Regions from separate parts of the Lysinibacillus sp. NPDC056220 genome, predicted to be linked through region 4. Evidence: riboswitches for the same ligand, from Rfam matches in the RefSeq annotation. Region 4 holds a riboswitch; each other region holds the start of a gene.
What was found. A riboswitch is a leader RNA that binds a small molecule or an ion and turns the genes downstream of it on or off. The one in region 4 is predicted to bind thiamine pyrophosphate.

Region 1 (4,948 bases), on a different contig from region 4:
AACAGGATCAAGCACAGATAATAGCTTCCTTAGAAAAAATGGAGAAAGAGATTACTAGCTTAAGGGTTATCAATCAACAGTTAGCTCAAACAAGAAAAAACCAGAAGGAACAGCGTTTAACAATAGAGCAATTGCAAAACAAACAATTAAAACTTGAGGAATATTTAAGCGAGCAGATGAAGAGCTGGACAAGACTTCAGGCAATTGTAGAGGAACAGCATAAGCAAATGCCAACAAATATTCCAACTTTACCGCAATTAAAACAAACGCTTACTGATGTTAGCCAACAGAAAATGGATTTTCAAAAATTATGGCAGGAAAGCCAACATCATTTACATGCCATGAAGGAAGCTGACAGTAATGCAAAACTAGCTGTGGAGATCGCCAAACAGAATTTTGAAGAATTAAAGCTCAAAATGAATGACAAGCGTGAACAGTTTTCAACAAGCATGCAGGAAGCGGGCTTTGTAAGCTATGAAGACTACGCAGCTGCGAAAAGAAGTGCCACTCAATTAGAGGAACTCCGGAGAGCATGCAGTGACTACACCCTTCAGGTTCATACGTTAAAAATTCAAATTTCAGAAGGAGAAAAACATCTTCAAGGAAAAGAGGAGCAAGATTTAGCCTTGATGGAGGCGACTGTGAAAAGCCTCCGAATCGCCTATGAGGATGCCTTTAAACAACTTCAGCAAATAGATGGATTTGTGAAATCATGTCAAAGCTTTATGAACAAAGTCGAGGAAACAGAAAGAGAGCTACGTTTACTTGAGAGTGAGGCTGGACGTGTAAAGGAGCTATATGGCTTATTAAATGGGCAAAATTCGAAAAAGCTGTCCTTTGAACGATATATTCAAATAAATTATTTAGATCAAATTACAGAGGCAGCCAATATTCGCCTTAATCATTTATCGAATGGTCAATTTGAGCTTAGACGCTCAGACAGACTTGAAAAGCATGCAAAGCAAAGTGGACTTGGGCTTGATGTATATGATGCTTACACAGATCAATTACGAGATGTCAAAACGTTATCTGGTGGTGAAAAGTTCAATGCGTCATTAAGTCTTGCTCTGGGAATGGCGGATGTTATTCAAAGCTTCCAAGGCAATATTCATATTGAAACTATGTTTATTGATGAGGGCTTTGGCTCGCTCGATGAGGAATCATTAAATAAAGCAATAGACACCTTAATCGATTTACAAGATTCTGGCCGAATGATTGGCGTCATCTCCCATGTGCCTGAATTAAAATCCGCGATGCCAGCCGTTTTACATGTCGAAAAAACATTAAACGGACATAGTCAAACACACTTTGAAATAAAATAAAGGAAGGTGTATTTCCGGCTTAAGGAAATACACCTTCCTTTCATTTTTTCCGAGGACTGACTGTAGAAGTTGTCCCTTTTTTTGCTGCCATCACTTTTTTTACAATCGGTATAACAATCGGCGCTAATTTAACAGCGGTTTTTACTACCTTTGATACTTTCATTAAAAACACAGCTCCTTTTTTAATTACTTCTACCTGTTTATTCTAAAAGTAAAACATTAGCGGATAACTCGAACGGCTTGAATAATATTCCATATTACGATTCCGAGCGAGACAATTCCGTAAATGGCGAACGAAATGAACCAAACGATCATTACTGTACTATTACTTGAAGTGGGATCTAAACTAAAGGTAGAAAACACAAAGACAATGAAAAATAATATACCAAATACAAAAGGAATTAAATGAGACACTAGTGCGCGAATGGAATGTCTTTTGATATCAGCATCTTTCGAAACGAAATAAACAATCAATGGTACGATGAAAGGAGCAAAGAAAATACTGAGATAGCTGAAGGCAGATAAAATTTTTTGGTTCTCCATAGTTGTACCTCCTTTTTTAATATTTACGCATGGAAATCAGCAAAGTTTCAAAAATTAAGTATGGAAGAGGTTGTAATCATTCCATGCTTTGCGTACAATGTAATTATTCAAAGTAAATTCAGATGTAACGACCACAAGGGGAGCTGATGATGTCAGCTGAGACTGGGCACGTAATGCCTTTACTCTTTGAACCTGTAAGCTAGCACTTACGTAGGGATGTGGATAGAAACCGACACTTGTACGATGTGAGGCTCTGTCCTGGCATCGTTTTTTCATTCTTGAAAATAATAAGATGTCAGAGAGAATCAAATCAGCGCTTTTCTATTCCTGCTCTTGTATCCTACATCGGAACAAAGGAGAGAATATGTATGGACAAAAAAAGACTATTAATGTTAGTGGAGATTGCAATATTTGCAGCAATTGGCCTTGTGCTGGATCAGGTCTCGTTTAAAGTATGGGCACAAGGTGGCTCTGTTAGTCTTGTCATGGTACCAATTATGTTAATTGCTATTCGCTGGGGCTTAGTAGCTGGCCTAACAACAGGCTTACTTGTAGGTGTTATGCAAACCATGTTTGGCGCTTATATTGTACACTGGCTTCAAGGGTTACTAGATTATGGCGTCGCTTTCACAGTTGTAGGATTAGCAGCCATTGTGCGCAGACCTTTACTAGAGGCAGCAAGTCAACTAAACAAAACGAAAATGGCACTTTATATTATTTTAGGTACTGTGTTTGCAGGCTTCTTGCGTTATGTAGCACATACTACTGCTGGGGCTGTATTTTTTGCGGAGTATGCCGGCGATCAAAATGCATGGATTTATTCGATTATTTATAATGGTACATATATGCTTCCTGCTACAGTATTAACAGCCATTGTGGGAGTGTTATTATTCACAGCGGCTCCACAACTTATGCAACGTAAAGCATAATGCCATCCCCCTTCATGTTGGTGAAGGGGTTTTTTATATAGTTATAAGAGAATAGCGCTTTTTGCACTTTGCCAAGGAGGCACGCATACAATATTTAAAGCGTTTAGCGTTATACGTATAAAAAGTTATGTTATATTAAAGAGTAGATATTAGATGAAAGGGACGTTATACATGATTGTAAAAACGCAAGAAGAGATTGAAGCTTTTAAAAAAATTGGACGCATTTGTGCGGAGATCCGTGAAACAATGAAGGCTGCTACAAAACCAGGTGTCACAACACTTGAACTAGATGAAATTGCCGGTCGAATGTTTGCTGAGGCAGGTGCGATTTCTGGACCAAAAGGAGAATATGACTTCCCAGGATATACTTGTATTAGTGTCAACGAGGAAGTAGCGCACGGTATCCCAGGTAAACGTGTTATTCAGGAGGGAGATATCGTTAATATCGATGTTTCAGGCTCTTTAGATGGCTACTTTGCCGACACAGGTATTTCTTTTGTAGTCGGTGATGGCTATGAAGATAAAGAAAAACTATGTCGTGTTGCCAAAGATGCTTTTGATCGTGCAATGACAAAGGTAAAGGCTGGCTCTAAATTAAATCAAATTGGCAAGGCGGTAGAGCGCGAGGCGAATGCTAATGGCTTAACAGTTATCATGAATTTAACAGGCCATGGTTTAGGTCGTTCTTTACATGATGAGCCAAATCACATTTTAAATTATTATGATGCATGGGACTCTACGATTATGAAAGAAGGCATGGTTCTTGCAGTTGAGCCATTTATCTCTGCAAAAGCAGAGCATATAGTAGAAGCTGGTGATGGTTGGACATTCATAACACCCGATAAGTCTCTTGTTGCTCAAATTGAGCATTCAGTGATTGTTACAAAAGATAAACCAATTATCCTCACTTCATTAGACGAAGACTAGGATGACACAAAAAATCCTGCTCACCAAATTACTTTTGGTAGGCAGGATTTTTTTTAATGAATAAAATGCCAACAAAGAGTACACCACATAAAAATAACGCAGCGGTTGTTACGAGTAGCTCATCAAAACCATTATGTAAAGCGATTCCTATATAAGCCCATATAAAAACACTTGGATACATGATATCAAAGTGATGAAAGCGGATATGTAGCGCAATGACTCCACCTAATGTCAGTAAAATAACTGCCCAAAGAGGAGTACTTAGACCAAAACCGTTCCAACCATAAGCTGTTAACGTAAAGCTAATATTTGTGATGAAAATAAATGTCATCCATGCTAAATAAATGGCGAAAGGAATACGACCCGACAGTGATTTGTCATGAAGTGGATACGTATTGTACAACATAAATAGATACAAGACTAAGAGTAGGGTAATGCCGAGAGAAACAATAAATAATTCATGATGCCATACGTATATCATTAATGCTTGTAAAATATTTATGCAACTAAAGAGCGCAGACTGTTTCATAGATGTCTTTTTGATGTTCATCACTAACCAATAACCGATGAATAAATAAATGACAATCCAAATTAAATGACTTCCATCAACAGGTGCAAATACCACCGAAAAACGATTAGAAATTTCTAAAGAAGACTGACCGTTAAGTTTCATGAAAAAAGATGAAAAGGTTAGGATGAGTGAGACAATATACGAAATTGTCATCAATAAAAACCGAGGCATGCTTTCCTCTCCCTTCGTGTTAAATTGTATAGGGAAAAGACAAATAAGTATAGTACTGTCACTCATTTTATTATAACGGAAACTTCCATCAATGTATCGTGTTGTTTGCTAACACTATCTACAATTTACCATCTCAATAGGCATCCATTTATTTCTTTAGTACAATAAGAATATATACAAAATAAAGGAGTGAAGCTTTATGACACAAAACTTAAAAAATCTAGACCTATCTATTGAACTAGATAAAAAGATGTATAAAAAGAAATTAAAAGTACTCCAATATGAAATGTTAAATGCCCAACAATTTTTATTAAAAAACAAAATTGGTTTAATTTTAGTGTTTGAAGGTATGGATGCCGCTGGGAAAGGTGGAGCGATAAAACGTTTAATTGAACGTGTCGATCCACGTGGCTATGTCGTACACCCAATTTCAGCTCCACAGCCACATGAGCTACGCTATAACTATTTACAACGGTTCTGGAGAA
Region 2 (4,948 bases), on a different contig from region 4:
CAAGGCATCAGGCGTAATAGAGATAAAATAACCTCGCCGAATCATGCGTTTCATGACTGCCTCGTCCCCTTTAAACCAATGGAAATGAGCCTGACAAAGCTGATGCTTTTCTAGCAAATCGCACACGATGCTAGCATCCTCATATACAGCATGCAACACAATCGGTTTGCCCAATTCCTTAGCCAATACGATAAATCGTTCCAATAAAGCTTCATATGGACGAACATCCAAGGCTTGTTCTTGCCTTAAATAATAGGGTAAACCGACCTCACCAACCGCTACCATGTTATCACGATGCGCGCGAATCCAATCAAATAAAGCCTTCTCTTCTATTTCATCCAGTAAAGGCTGTTCAGGATGAAACCCAAAAGCCGCCTTCACCTTGGGATAGACCTTCGCTAAATGCAACGTCTTTTGACAGGAGGACAACTGCATACTTACCGCAATTAATGCCTCTACTTCTGCCAATAATGAAGGTATTTCCACGTCCTTATATTGATCTAAATGAATATGGGCATCAATCAACATTCAAATCCCCCTTTTCTTCCTGTAAATACGTGAATAACTGTTGCTTCAAGGCTGTGAATGTGGCAGAATGACGAATTTCTTCTTTGCGGGGGCGCTCAAATGGCACAATCATTTCTTTTTTCACTGTTGCAGGCCGTTTCGATAAAACAATTATACGATCGGCTAAAAAGAGGGCCTCTTCAATACTATGTGTGACGAATAAGATAGATTTTTTATGCTCTTCCCAAATGGACAGGAGCCATGCCTGCATTTCCAGTCTTGTAAATTCATCAAGCGCAGAAAATGGTTCATCTAGACATAAAATAGGTTTATCACTGACAATGGCACGGATAAAAGACACACGTTGTTGCATCCCTCCCGAGAGCTCGTATGGGTAAGCTTGACTAAAGGAAGCAAGCCCCACCTTTTCAAGCCAACCTTTTGCACGTTCAACATTTGGATTTTGCTGTAATTCCTCGACAATTGTTACATTCTCTAAAATAGTACGCCAAGGAAGTAAACAAGGCTGCTGTGGCATATAGCCAATTGCTCCTCTTTTTTGCTGAATCTCCTCTCCATTTAATAAAATCGTCCCTTGATCAACCAAAGAGACCCCACCAATTAATTGAAAAAGGGTACTCTTACCACTGCCAGATGGTCCTACTATGGCCACAAACTCACCATCCTTGACATCAAAGGAAACATGGTCAAGTACATGTAGACTGTCAAAGGATTTAGCGATGTTTTGAATGCTGAGCATGATAACCTCTCCCCTTTACCATTAATTTTTCAAGCAAGCGGATACTACTAAACAACAATAAGCTTAGCAAGACAATCGCAAAAATGGCGACAAACACTCGATCTGTACGGAAGGAAGATTGTGCTAAGGTCATGTATACACCTATTCCCTTTTTTGCACCAAGCCATTCCGCAATAACTGCTCCCATTACACTATAGGTAGCAGCAATTTTTACGCCCGAGAAAATTGCCGGATAGGCATGTGGCCATTCTAATTTCCAAAACGTTTGGGCCTTCGTTGCTCCAATCATTTCGAAGTAATGCTTTAACTCGGGTGCTGTTTGACGAAAACCGTCCATTGCCGCAATGACAATAGGGAAAAAGCATACTAGACAAATAATGATGAGCTTTGGTAATAAGCCAAAGCCAAACCAAATAATAAGTAACGGCGCCAATACAAGAATGGGTATATTTTGCGACATAATGAGAATCGGATAAAATAACGACCGAATGAAAGTAAAACGATGCAAAACAATCGCCACGGTTAGACCACAGCCAACCCCAATAGCAAGTCCAAGTAAAGCTAATTCCACGGTAGCCAGAGCATGTGGCAGAAACGTTTGATATGATTGAAAGCCTTCCTTTAAGATTATGCTTGGTGCTGGGAGGAGCCAGGGAGGAACATCAGCGATATGCACAACAAGCTCCCATATGAATAAGAGGAAGGCGATAAAAATTATCGTCCTTCCCTTTTGTAATGCCCGTTTCATGACTGATATTTCTCCGTTAATGTAGCCATGGTAATCCCATTTGGTTGATATAAAATTTTTACTTGTGTAATGACATTAATGGCTCCTAGCTCGACCATCTTAACATTCATTTTTTCAATGATTTGAAGAAGCGTTGTAAGCTCACCTTCCATTGTTGTTTCAAGGGCATGAACCTCATAGTTCACACCAGATGCATCAATAACCGCAATGGCCGCATCCACATAAGGAATGACATCCTCGTATTTCTCTGTCTTCGGAATGATTTGGACACTGATTAATGAATTTGCCATGTTAATTGGCCTCCTTTTTCGGTAGGAACTCATTCGTAAACGCCTGTTTAGCATCAAATTCGCCCTCTAACACTTTGTTACTCGACATCCATTTAGCATAGTTTTCCCATACAGAAAGCTTTTGCTCCCCCCATTGATTAGCGTCATCCTGATACTTATCAGCCAACCACTCTTGACTTTTATGCACTAACTCCTTATCTAAGTCTGGTGCCGCTTCTAGTAAAATATCAGCCGCTTCATTCGGATGCTCGATGGCATATTCATAGCCCTTCGATGCAGCCGCAACAAAAGCTTTGACGCTGTCTGGATTGTTTTGAATCATTTTTTCATTGGTTGCTAAAACAGGTGTATAGTAATCTAACTGATCACTGTAGTCCGTTAAATACAGCATATTAATTTTTTCCCCACGAAGCTCTGCCTCAATACCTGTCCATGCATAATAAATCCAAGCAAAGTCGATGTCCTTTTTCATCATCGTAAAGAAATCTAAATCTCCCGCATTGACAATGTCTAATTTATTAATATCAGCGTTTTCTTTTTGCATTAATGATTGTAATACCGCTTGTTCGAGAGGTGCTCCCCAGCCCCCATATGTTTTTCCTTCAAAGTCCTTTGGAGAGGTAATACCCTTTGACGCTACAGAAGCAAATCCAGATGTATTATGCTGGATGATGGCCGCTATCGAGACAAGTGGCACATCCTGAACACGAGCCTGTGTAATGCCCTCCTGATAACTCACGCCAAATTCTGCCTTACCAGAAGCTACGAGCTGATCGGCTCCTGCCTCTCCTGGCATTATAATATCAACATCTAAGCCTACTTCTTCAAAATAACCGAGCTTTTTCGCAACATACAATCCTGTATGATTCGTATTCGGTGTCCAATCGAGTACCACTGATACCTTTTTCTTTGTATCAGCAGACTGCTTGTCCTCCTTGTCGCTACAGCCTACTAACGTCAATAGAGTAGCTAATAGGATAAATAACCATTTTTTCATGCTAGGTCCTCCCAGTTTGTAATATGAAAGTGTTCATGAATGAATGTTGTCACCAGAAGAAAGCGTATTATACGGTTGGTAAGATATTGCTTAGAAAACAAAAAAACGCCTAGGATTCCTCCCAGACGTATTGCAATCAATCTCCAAAACATTTGCTTTTTTGAATAGATGTTCCCTACGCTGGTACGAGCCAAATCAGGTTCAAAGGGTCAGTGTCTATCGGACACAATCTCAGCTAGCCATAACTAGCCCCCCTACATTCTTTCGCTATGAACTTTTCGATGTTTATTATACCCATAGTTGATCTTAAATGACAAGATGCTAATTTTGGATAGTTGTGCCACTATAAACAAATAGCCCAGCTCTACTTATAGAGACTGGGCATGATGTTAGCTTGGTTTTTGTTCTTTTTTGGCCGTTAAAACATGTGAGATGGCTCCATCTGTTGCAATGTCCACTTTAAATGAACCATTAGAATGGCGATCAGCGCGCGTCAATGCATGGACATCGATAACCTCTTGTATGCCTTTTTCAGTTTCAATCACAACCTGCTCATCGTCTGTTGCTTGAATAACAGCGACAATTCGATGAGGATTTGCTTTTAATTCTGTAAGGACTTTAAGTCCACGCTTGGCACGACTTGCTATTTCTACCTCTGCGACATTCATTTTCTTTACAGCCCCTCGTTGTGTCACAATAACGACATATTGTGTTTCGTCTGGCTGTAGGACATTGACCCCAACTAAAGCTTCTCCATCTTTTAGCGTAATACCTTTAACACCGCCCGTTTTCACTCCAGTAACTGGTAGTTCTTCAATAGGGAAACGAATGGCATAGGCCGTATCAGTTGTTAAGAGCAGTTCCGCATCATCAGTTATAAACGATGCATAAATCATTGCATCGCCCGCTTTAACATTCATTGTTTTAATTGGCTTCGAATAACGCGTCACAGCATAATCTGCTAATGGCGAACGTTTAATTTGGCCATCTTTCGTAGCAGTTAAAATATACATATTTGGCTGTTCAAATGTTTCAAAGCCATAAACTGCAATAATCGACTCATCTTCACTTGTTGGCACAATACTTGAAATATGCTGTCCAAGGTCCTTCCAGCGAATATCAGGTAATTCATGAACAGGCTGGTAAATATAATTCCCTCTATTTGTAAATAACAATAGATGATGTTGTGTATTTAAGTTTGCTTCATACAATAAGTAATCGGAATCTTTCATCGCAAAATCTTGACCGTTGGAGGCGGCATGGGATCGTGTAGATGTACGTTTAATATAGCCATCTTTCGTGACAGTCACTACAACCTCTTCACTTGGAACAAGGACATCTAATGTAATTTTAATTTCTTCTATTTCTTGTTCAATTTTCGAGCGACGTGGCTCTGTGAAACGTTTTTTAATATCTAGCAATTCTTGTTTAATGACGCGTACAAGCTTGGCCTCGCTTTGTAAAATTCCTTCTAGCTTGGCAATCAATTTGTTTAAGTCATCCTGTTCTTGACGGAGTTCTGTAATATCGGTATTCGTTAAACGATATAATTGCAGGCTCACAATCGCCTCTGCCTGTACCTCAGTAAAATCGAACTTCGCCTGTAAATTGAGCTTGGCGTCCTTCTTATCGTTAGAAGAACGAAT
Region 3 (4,948 bases), on a different contig from region 4:
GCTCGATCCCCTGTTATATACCAATCACCACGAAATTGTAAATTTGTACGTTCTGGATCATTTAAATATCTTTTAAAGAGTGCAGGTGTTTCTCGATGAACGGCAATATCACCTACTTCTCCTATAGCTACTGGCTCACCAAAATCGTCTATAATTTCAACGGTGTTGCCAGGGGTAGGCTTCCCCATCGAACCAACTCTTGCCTCCATACCTACCATAGTCCCTACCAGTAAGGTATTTTCTGTTTGACCATAACCATCTCGCACCTGTAGATGAAAAGTATCCGCGAATTTTTTTATAACTTCACTGTTCAAGGGCTCACCTGCTGAAACAGCTTGTCGAATTGAACTGATATCATACTCCTGTAAATTGTCAAGTGCTGCCATAAAACGATATTCAGTCGGTGTACAACATAAGATATTCATTTTAAATTTTTCAAGCAATGTTAAATAGGTTGCCGCATCAAACTTTCCTTTATAGACAAAAGCAGTGGCACCACTGCCTAAAATGGCGAGAAACGGGCTCCAAATCCATTTTTGCCATCCTGGTGCTGCGGTTGCCCATACAATATCATTTTCTTGTACTCCTAGCCAATGAGGAGCTGTTGTCCGTAAATGTGCATAGCCCCAGCTATGCGTATGCACTGCAGCTTTCGGATTTCCTGTTGTGCCACTTGTATAAGCTAAAAATGCATGGTCTGTACTTTTTGTTGGTGTAGAACTTATGTAAGTTGTTGGTTGCTTTCGCATTATGTCTAACAATGGCTGCCATGGCTCATGAGCATTTCCAATAACAAATAGCTGCACCTCTTGTAAATTTTCTACTTGATCAAATTGCTGAATGTAAGGCTCAAAGGCCACAATTGCTTTAGCATCGGCATGATGAATACGATACTCAATATCTTTTGTTCTTAGCATTTCAGAGCTTGGAATGATTGTTAAACCCGCTTTTAATGCAGCAATATAGACAATGTATGCTTCTACTGAGCGTGGTACCATCACTAAAATGACATCACCTTTAGTTAATCCATTTTTTGTAAAGACATGTGCCGCCTGATTCGCTCTTTCAAGTAAATGTGCGTAGGTGATAAATTGTACATCAGAATGCTCTTCATAAATTATCAATGCATTTTTAGTTGAATCCTTAGCATATTTTTCAAATTCATCAGTTATGTTATACCATTCTGGTGCTACTAATTCTTGTCTTTTCATGGCAAATGCCCCCTTTTGATAAGACACATTATACTCCTTTCTTAGAATTTTCAATGGTTTACACTTGATTTGAGTAAAGTCATGACAACTATCATACTTACCTATATGGCATCAGTCACGTTTTGTTGATAGGAAAACTTGCTATTGAATACATATGAAAAGTATGGTACATTTTGGTCAACTAAAAGCAAGATTGCAGGGGGACTCATAAAGAGTTGAGAAGGTAAAACCTGACCCTTTGAACCTGTTAGTTAATACTGACGTAGGGAGCAATGAACATCTTTTTTTCAGATGAAAGGCTCTTTTTCGTGCATTTTTACACAAAAGAGCCTTTTTTGCGTGCTTACGTCCACCCATGAAGGAGGACTAAAATGATTTTTCAAACGATTCGTCAACAACAACCGCTTATACACTGTATAACTAATTATGTTGTGGCTAATTTCCAAGCAAATGGCTTATTGGCATTAGGTGCCTCTCCTGTCATGGCTGATGACAGCCATGAGGTAGAAGAAATGGTCGCCATTGCAGAAGCTCTTTTAATCAATATTGGTACACTGAATGATCGAACAAAGGAAGCGATGCTGTTAGCAGGAAAAAAGGCAAATACCCTTAGTATTCCTGTTATATTAGATCCAGTTGGCGCAGGTGCCACAGTTTATCGCAAGGAAACCGTACACCTATTACTTACAGACATACAATTTGCGGTCATACGCTGTAACAAGGGAGAACTTGCGGCATTAGTGAATGTGGAATGGCAACAAAAAGGTGTTGATAGTGGTGATGGATTTATTGACATAGAAACAGAAGCAACATTATTGGCTCAACGCTACAACTGTATAGTCATTGTTACAGGCGAACATGATTTTATGACAGACGGTGTGCAGAGCCAATGGATAACTGGTGGAAATTCACAAATGACAGAAGTCACTGGTACAGGCTGTTTACTTAGTGCTATATGTGGAGCCGCCTACTGTTCAGGAGAAGATCCATACAGTCAATTAGTGGAAACCCTCACTTACTACAAAAAAGCAGCTGAGCTAGCATCAGCCTTTACAGAGGATATCGGGGATATTCAAATTGCTTTGCTAAATGCCCTTCATCGTCTTTCAAAGGAGGGTGAGGCTTCATGCATATTGTAACGACAATTGCAGGCTCAGATAGTGGTGGTGGCGCTGGTATTCAGGCTGATTTAAAAACATTCCAGGAATTAGGGGTTTTCGGTACCTCAGTTATTACAGCTTTAACTGCTCAAAACACACGAGGTGTAACAGGGGTTTTCCCAATTGAAGTTAATTTTGTTGAAAAACAATTTCATGCATTACTAGAAGATTTTTCGATTGCTGCGATTAAAACGGGGATGCTTTATTCCTCGGATATTATTCAGACAATCGCACACATTTTACAGGATTTAAAAATCCCACTAATTGTTGATCCAGTTATGATTGCAAAAGGTGGAGAAAACTTATTGCAGCAAGAGGCTATTGAAGCCATGCGCATTTCTTTACTACCACTTGCTACAATTGTGACACCTAATATACCAGAAGCAGAGGCACTTACTGGAAGAAAAATAAATCAATTCTCTGATATGGAGGAGGTCGCTCAATGCTTTTTCCAACTAGGTGTTCACTGTGTCATCATTAAAGGTGGGCATCTCCCCAATTCGTTATATGCGATTGATTATGTATTTATAAAAAATGACAAATATTTTTCCATGCAGTCTCCTCGTATTCCAACGAAAAACACACATGGTACAGGTTGTACATTTTCAGCAGCTCTCACTGCTTTTATTGCTCAAGGTTTGACAATTGAAAAAGCTGTTATTGAAGCTAAAAAATTTATACAATTAGCTATTATGCATGATTTAGCCATTGGTAATGGTCATGGCCCTACAAATCATTTTGCTTATCGGCTGCATAATGGTGCCTGCGAGGTGAAGTTAGTTGAAACGTGAGGATTTACAGCTTTATTTTATTATGGGTACAAGCAATGTTTCCCATCAAGAGCCGTTAGTTGTTCTCGAAAAAGCGCTGAGGGCTGGCATAACCATGTTTCAATTACGTGAAAAAGGTCCTTACGCATTAACAGGACTAGCTTATGAGCAATTTGCCCGCCAGTGTCAACAATTATGTCAACATTACCATGTGCCGTTTATTGTTAACGATGACGTGGATCTAGCAGTACGACTTGGTGCTGATGGTGTCCATATTGGACAAGATGATGAACAGATTGCCATTGCACGGAAAAAAATGGCGAACCGGATTCTTGGCGTTTCCGTACATTCGCAGGAGGAACTACAAATAGCTATTGATCATCATGCTGATTATGTAGGTATCGGCCCTATTTTTGCCACAACATCTAAAAGTGATGCACAGCCACCATGTGGCACCAATTTTTTACAGAAGGCTTCCAAATTACAGCCTAACTTACCTATCGTGGCTATAGGTGGTATAAATGGGATAAATGCTGATATTGTTTTTCAAGCTGGTGCTGATGGAGTTGCTGTTATCTCTGCTCTCTGTGAAAGTGAGGATATTGAACAAACAGTATCCATATTTAAGTCTTTAAATCGCATAAAAAGATGATCTTTAAACAAACTAAAACCAGTGCCTTTTACGGTCACTGGTTTTAAGTTTATAAATGCTTATTTAGCATTTATTGGTTGTTGTTTGGCATACCCTTTAATTGAGATTCTGCCATTTGTACAAGACGTTTAGTGATTTCACCACCAACGGAACCGTTAGCACGAGCTGAAGCGTCAGCCCCTAATTGAACACCAAATTCTTGTGCAATTTCGTATTTCATTTGATCAAGTGCTTGTTGTACACCAGGTACTGCAAGCTGGTTTGAACTGCGGTTGTTGTTTGAAGCCATGTTTCTCACCTCCTTGTGAATATAGAATGTGCGTTATTAGATTTTTAATACAAAAAAAATAAAGGTAAATTGTACCTCTATTGGCATATGCCGAACTATACAAAAAAAACCGTCTCAAATAGGCTATTTGAGACGGTTTTTGAACTTTTGATTTATAAAAGATCAGCAAACTTATCTTGCTGTTGCTCTTCTTCTTTCTTAGGGAAAATATAGACCTCACGATTTTTGACAGCACGTGCTATAAGTTCATCAAAATCAGAAAAGCTTTCGTAATGCTCAACCTTTTCGAGCTTAGGCTTTGTTTTAGGACTAGCAGGCGTAAAGATTGTACAGCAGTCCTCGAAAGGCTGAATAGATGTTTCATAGGTGCCAATTTGTTCAGCTAACTCAATGATTTCTAATTTATCTGATGAAATTAATGGTCGTAAAATAGGCGTATTCGTTACTGCATTTATAGCCGTTAAGCTTTCAAGTGTTTGACTCGCTACTTGTCCAAGGCTTTCTCCCGTGACAATCGCAAGAGCTCCGATTTCCTCACGTACTTGATCAGCAACCTTTAACATCATACGACGAGTTGTTGTCATTGATACATTAGATGGTACTTTATCTTTAATCAATACTTGTATTTCAGTAAAAGGAATAACGTGCAAACGAATATTAGCACCAAATTTCGTTAACTCATTTGCAAGCACTTTTACTTTTTCTAATGAATTTTGGCTTGTATAGGGTGGACTAAAAAAGTGAATAGCTTCTAAACGGACTCCGCGTTTCATCATTAAATAACCTGCAACAGGACTATCAATACCACCTGAAAGCATTAACAATGACTTCCCATTTGATCCTACAGGCATTCCTCCTGCACCTGG
Region 4 (4,948 bases):
CAACAAACGTTTAATATTCCATTTAATTATTGATATCCAAATCCAATTTTTACTCCATGTGAATTTAATCATCACATGGAGCTTTTTTGTCTTCGTCTAGCCTCCAACTGCTTACCTCAATTTGCAACATAGAAGCAACATAAAAAAGGCTTGTGTCTAGTAAATTAACACAAGCCTTTTATTATTATAGATAGATTTGACTACCTGCCTTTTTAAACTCCACTGACTTCTCCCTCATACCTTCATGGATGGCCTCAGTTGTATTTAAATCCTTTTCTTTAGCATAATTACGAATATCCTGTGAAATTCTCATGCTACAAAATTTAGGACCGCACATTGAGCAAAAATGTGCAGTTTTGGCCCCCTCTGCTGGCAATGTTTCATCGTGATATTCTACTGCACGTTCTGGATCAAGAGAAAGGTTAAATTGGTCGCGCCAGCGGAACTCAAAGCGCGCTTTTGACAGTGCATCATCGCGTTGTTGTGCACCTGGGTGCCCTTTTGCCAAATCTGCAGCATGTGCAGCAATCTTATAAGTAATAACCCCTACTCGAACATCCTCCCGATTAGGTAATCCTAGATGTTCCTTCGGTGTCACATAACAGAGCATAGCTGTACCAAACCAACCAATCATTGCCGCTCCAATAGCAGATGTAATATGGTCATAACCTGGAGCAATATCTGTTGTCAATGGGCCTAATGTGTAGAAGGGCGCTTCCTTACAAACCTCTAATTGCTTGTCCATATTTTCTTTAATCAAATGCATTGGAACGTGACCTGGCCCCTCCACCATTACTTGAACATCATGCTTCCATGCTATTTGGGTTAACTCACCTAATGTTTCAAGCTCCGCAAATTGCGCTTCATCGTTTGCATCCGCGATTGACCCTGGGCGTAAGCCATCTCCTAATGAGAAGGCTACATCATAAGTTTTCATAATTTCACATATTTCCTCAAAATGAGTATAGAGGAAGTTTTCTTGATGATGGTATAAACACCATTGCGCCATAATGGAGCCTCCCCGAGACACAATGCCCGTTACCCGGTTTGCTGTAAGAGGAACATAACGTAAAAGAACACCCGCATGAATAGTGAAATAATCTACCCCTTGCTCTGCTTGTTCAATAAGCGTATCACGGTATACCTCCCACGTTAAATCTTCAGCTACACCATTTACCTTTTCTAATGCCTGATAGATTGGTACTGTTCCAACAGGTACTGCGGCATTTCGAATAATCCATTCTCTCGTTGTATGAATATGCTTGCCAGTTGATAGATCCATAATATTATCTGCACCCCAGCGTGTAGCCCATGTCATCTTTTCGACTTCCTCTGCAATCGAAGATGATACGGCTGAATTTCCAATGTTCGCATTAATTTTCACATGGAAGTTACGACCGATAATCATCGGCTCTGCCTCCGGATGATTAATATTGGAGGGCATAATAGCTCGACCTGCTGCAATCTCTGAACGCACGAAATCAGGGTCCATATTTTCTCGTATCGCTACAAACTCCATCTCAGGTGTAATAATTCCCTTTCTAGCATAATGCAACTGTGTTACATTTTTCCCTCTTTTTGCACGTAAAGGCATTCTCATCAATTCAGGAAAGACATTTTCTTGGATACGTGGATCATCTGCGCGACGGAAGCCATTATCCTCAGGTTTAATGGTACGCCCTTCATATTCCTCCACATCTCCTCGCTCTTGTATCCAAGTACTTCGTAAAGCCGGTAAGCCCTTTGTAATATCCACATGAAATGCAGGATCAGTATACGGGCCACTCGTATCATACACCCGAATAGGGGCATTTTCTTCATCTCCAAAGCTACCCGTCGTCGGACTTAATGTAATTTCACGCATTGGTACTAAAATATCTGGACGTGATCCTTCCACATAAACCTTTTTACTTCCTTCAAAGTTAGACATAATCATAATGTTCTTTTCACTAATCGCTGACATGAGCTACTTCTCTCCCTTAAATGTATTTTAAGTAAGGACCGAATCTAGCTCACCCCAAAAGGAAAATAAATAAAGGCCGAATCCAACATAATGATTGGATCCGGCCATGAATGTAAAGGGTCTATTGATTGCACGTAATAGGCAATAGCTTCTTAACTTTCCCACGCTGGTATGAGCCAGATCAGGTCCAAAGGGTCAAGAAACCTCTATGCGTTTCCCTCTCAGCCTGACTCATCAGACTCCCCTAGTTAATACTATTCAGTTTGATGCTAGTGTAGCAGATATTGCTAAGAGATGGAAGCTATCATTTAAATATTTTTGCCATTCTATTAAGTAAACAATACATCAGCGATATAAATCACAATCGTGACCGTTATACAACTCACAATGGTAGAAAATAAAACGGTTTGTGCAGCTGTTGCCGACTCTATATCATATTCTAATGCTAGACTTGAACTGTTGCGGGATGTGGGAAAAGCACTCGCTATAAATAATGATTGTGCTACGACCCCATTTAATCCCAGTGCAAAGATAATGACTAAAGCAACAGCTGGTCCGATAATTAATCGAGTCAAGCAGCTGACGAAGACTGTTTTATTAAACATAGTTTTAATTTCCAGCTGAGACAATTGCGCGCCCAGCGTGATTAATGCAACGGCAATAAAACCATCCGCTACATGGTCTATTGGTATTTTAATAAACGGAGGAATGCCAATATCAAAATAATTCATTGCCACACCAATTATTAAAGCGTGAATAATTGGCATTTTTATAAAATCTTTTAGAATCGTCATGCCTGATTTAGTAGACGAAATTAAATTATATAAACCATACGTATACGTAGTCATGTTTTGAAAGATAACGAGTATAACCTGGATGGCTACACCAATAGGTTGAGAGGCAAAAATCATTTGAGCTACTGGAATACCATAGTTTCCAGAGTTAATGAGTACTACACTATTTTTAAAAACAGCCGCCTCCGTATTAGCTAGTCCAAGCCCTTTCGCTAAAAAGTGACTGAGTAGCATTTGACTACCAATAAAAAGTACAATAAACAACCCGACTTCCCCTAGCACAGACAGCTTTATACTCGTTTCATATAAATTTATAAACACAGCCGCTGGCATAAAGCAATATGTAATTAGCTGTGATAATGCTTTTAAGTTAAAGCGAAATTTCTTTTGTAGAATGGCCCCTAGTACAAGTAATACTAAAATAGGTGCAACAATTTGAAAAAAAATCATTCCAAGATACACCATATTGATGTCCCCCCTCCCTTTTAATAGTAGTGTCGATATTGCACTAGGTCAATGCCACTTACTTTCATAATTAAAACCGTTGATTTACACTATGGGCGGGGTCGCGCTTCGTTCTAATGGTTGCAAAAATTCAAAAGCTCAAATCAATGAACTCGAGCAATGTCCAGAATATAAGAATCATCAAAACTTATTTAACGTCATTTAGGATTGGTATGCCAAAATGCAGAACAATTGAACTTGTCTTAAAGGAGACTTGAAGATACTGTCAGCTTGGACGTGGTAAGCTTTTTATGCTTGAGCTGTACATGATCGAGCAACAAAGGTCCATTTGAAATAAGTAAAAAATGAAAAGGGAATCGAGCATCAACTTCTCGATTCCTTTTATCAACAGTCTGAGACTACTTAAAGGTTCTAAGCAGTTTTTTCTTTACGCAAGTTTAAATCGATTAACAACCTCTTGCAGTTCATTAGAGATATCATTCATGTTTTGCATAGACTCTGCCACTTTTTGCAATTCTGCTTGTTGATCCATTGCAGAGGCACTTACTTGCTCAGCAGAGGCAGCTGTTTCCTCTGATATAGCCGAAATACTTTGGATAGACATAATTGCTTGATTTTTATGCTCTAACATAGTAGATAACTGAGTCATTAGCTCACTAATAGAAGTTGCAATTGCACGTGACAAATCACTATTATCTTTAAAAGCCAATTGCGTGCTTTGTACGGACTCATTTTGCGATTGCATTAATTCTGCATTCGAGGCAATGACAGCAACTGTTTGCTGAGAATTTTCTAAAATGCTTTCTACCGTGCTTTTAATAACTTCTGTTTCATTTTTTGATTGCTCCGCCAACTTTCTTACTTCTTCCGCCACGATCGCAAAACCTTTTCCATGCTCACCAGCACGCGCAGCCTCAATACTTGCATTTAAAGCTAATAGATTAGTTTGCTCCGTAATACTTTGAATAGAGGCAATAATTTGATTAATATTAGCAATATTAGAAGCTAGTAATTCCATTTGCTGTTGAATACGGCCATTCATCTCATTTGTCCCTATATTATGTTCATGTAAACTTTGAACCTCTTGCATGCCTTTTTCTGTTGTTACATTTGTTTTGAGCGATAACTCGTCCATTTCATTCGAAAGCGCAGTAATGGCATCTATTTGATCCGATAAATCCATCATGCGGTAATTCGTTTCTTCAGTATCCTCTGATTGCTTCGATGCTCCCTGTGCAATTTCATTTATGGCTACTGATACCTCTTGACTTGAAGACACGATTTCATTAAATGCCTCATGTACCTGGTTAGAAGACTGATTCAATAGAGTTGTAGAGTTTAACACGGCTTTAATAGCACTATTGGTTTTATCCAACATATTATTATAGGCCAATGCAACCGCACCAATTTCATCCTGTTTAATATATTTCTCCTCTACTTTTTGTGTTAAATCGCCTTCCGCTGCTGTTTCAATGGATGAGCGTAAAAACTTGAGCGGCTTTAGTTGTTTGTAAATGAATAGTACACTTGCAGCAGTCATCAAAGCTACCATTATAATGGATGCAATAATTGTATAGACGAATACATGGTTATACGTCTCTAAAATTTTTGATTCAGCTAATACAATTTGAACGGTCCAAGTTTCGTCAATGTCCTCTAAAATCATGGGAGCAAATACATTATAGGCTTTATCCTTCAGTTCATTAGAATCTATGTACATACTTGT

Region 1: it holds a riboswitch for thiamine pyrophosphate, as region 4 does, so the genes downstream of both, thiT (energy-coupled thiamine transporter ThiT) here and thiC (phosphomethylpyrimidine synthase ThiC) in region 4, are expected to answer to the same signal.
Region 2: it holds a riboswitch for thiamine pyrophosphate, as region 4 does, so the genes downstream of both, ACOZBY_RS10360 (ABC transporter substrate-binding protein) here and thiC (phosphomethylpyrimidine synthase ThiC) in region 4, are expected to answer to the same signal.
Region 3: it holds a riboswitch for thiamine pyrophosphate, as region 4 does, so the genes downstream of both, thiM (hydroxyethylthiazole kinase) here and thiC (phosphomethylpyrimidine synthase ThiC) in region 4, are expected to answer to the same signal.

Annotation. Positions count from the first base shown of each region.
Region 1 covers NZ_JBMOXD010000008.1:78,267-83,214, forward strand. Annotated here, with positions in the region: gene ACOZBY_RS19180 (AAA family ATPase) at 1-1,322, shown strand, start outside; gene ACOZBY_RS19185 (hypothetical protein) at 1,363-1,485, opposite strand; gene ACOZBY_RS19190 (DUF4870 domain-containing protein) at 1,542-1,865, opposite strand; TPP riboswitch at 1,992-2,099, shown strand; gene thiT (energy-coupled thiamine transporter ThiT) at 2,234-2,794, shown strand; gene map (type I methionyl aminopeptidase) at 2,966-3,721, shown strand; gene ACOZBY_RS19205 (hypothetical protein) at 3,750-4,463, opposite strand; gene ACOZBY_RS19210 (polyphosphate kinase 2 family protein) at 4,663-4,948, shown strand, end outside.
Region 2 covers NZ_JBMOXD010000003.1:56,356-61,303, reverse strand. Annotated here, with positions in the region: gene ACOZBY_RS10380 (TatD family hydrolase) at 1-528, opposite strand, end outside; gene ACOZBY_RS10375 (ABC transporter ATP-binding protein) at 518-1,267, opposite strand; gene ACOZBY_RS10370 (ABC transporter permease) at 1,242-2,015, opposite strand; gene ACOZBY_RS10365 (thiamine-binding protein) at 2,012-2,305, opposite strand; gene ACOZBY_RS10360 (ABC transporter substrate-binding protein) at 2,307-3,302, opposite strand; TPP riboswitch at 3,458-3,568, opposite strand; gene parC (DNA topoisomerase IV subunit A) at 3,692-4,948, opposite strand, start outside.
Region 3 covers NZ_JBMOXD010000002.1:121,102-126,049, reverse strand. Annotated here, with positions in the region: gene mbcS (acyl-CoA synthetase MbcS) at 1-1,211, opposite strand, end outside; TPP riboswitch at 1,399-1,497, shown strand; gene thiM (hydroxyethylthiazole kinase) at 1,583-2,350, shown strand; gene thiD (bifunctional hydroxymethylpyrimidine kinase/phosphomethylpyrimidine kinase) at 2,338-3,162, shown strand; gene thiE (thiamine phosphate synthase) at 3,152-3,793, shown strand; gene ACOZBY_RS05615 (alpha/beta-type small acid-soluble spore protein) at 3,864-4,082, opposite strand; gene thiI (tRNA uracil 4-sulfurtransferase ThiI) at 4,235-4,948, opposite strand, start outside.
Region 4 covers NZ_JBMOXD010000009.1:14,452-19,399, forward strand. Annotated here, with positions in the region: gene ACOZBY_RS19500 (catalase) at 1-14, shown strand, start outside; gene thiC (phosphomethylpyrimidine synthase ThiC) at 185-1,963, opposite strand; TPP riboswitch at 2,105-2,219, opposite strand; gene ACOZBY_RS19510 (AEC family transporter) at 2,293-3,222, opposite strand; gene ACOZBY_RS19515 (methyl-accepting chemotaxis protein) at 3,650-4,948, opposite strand, start outside.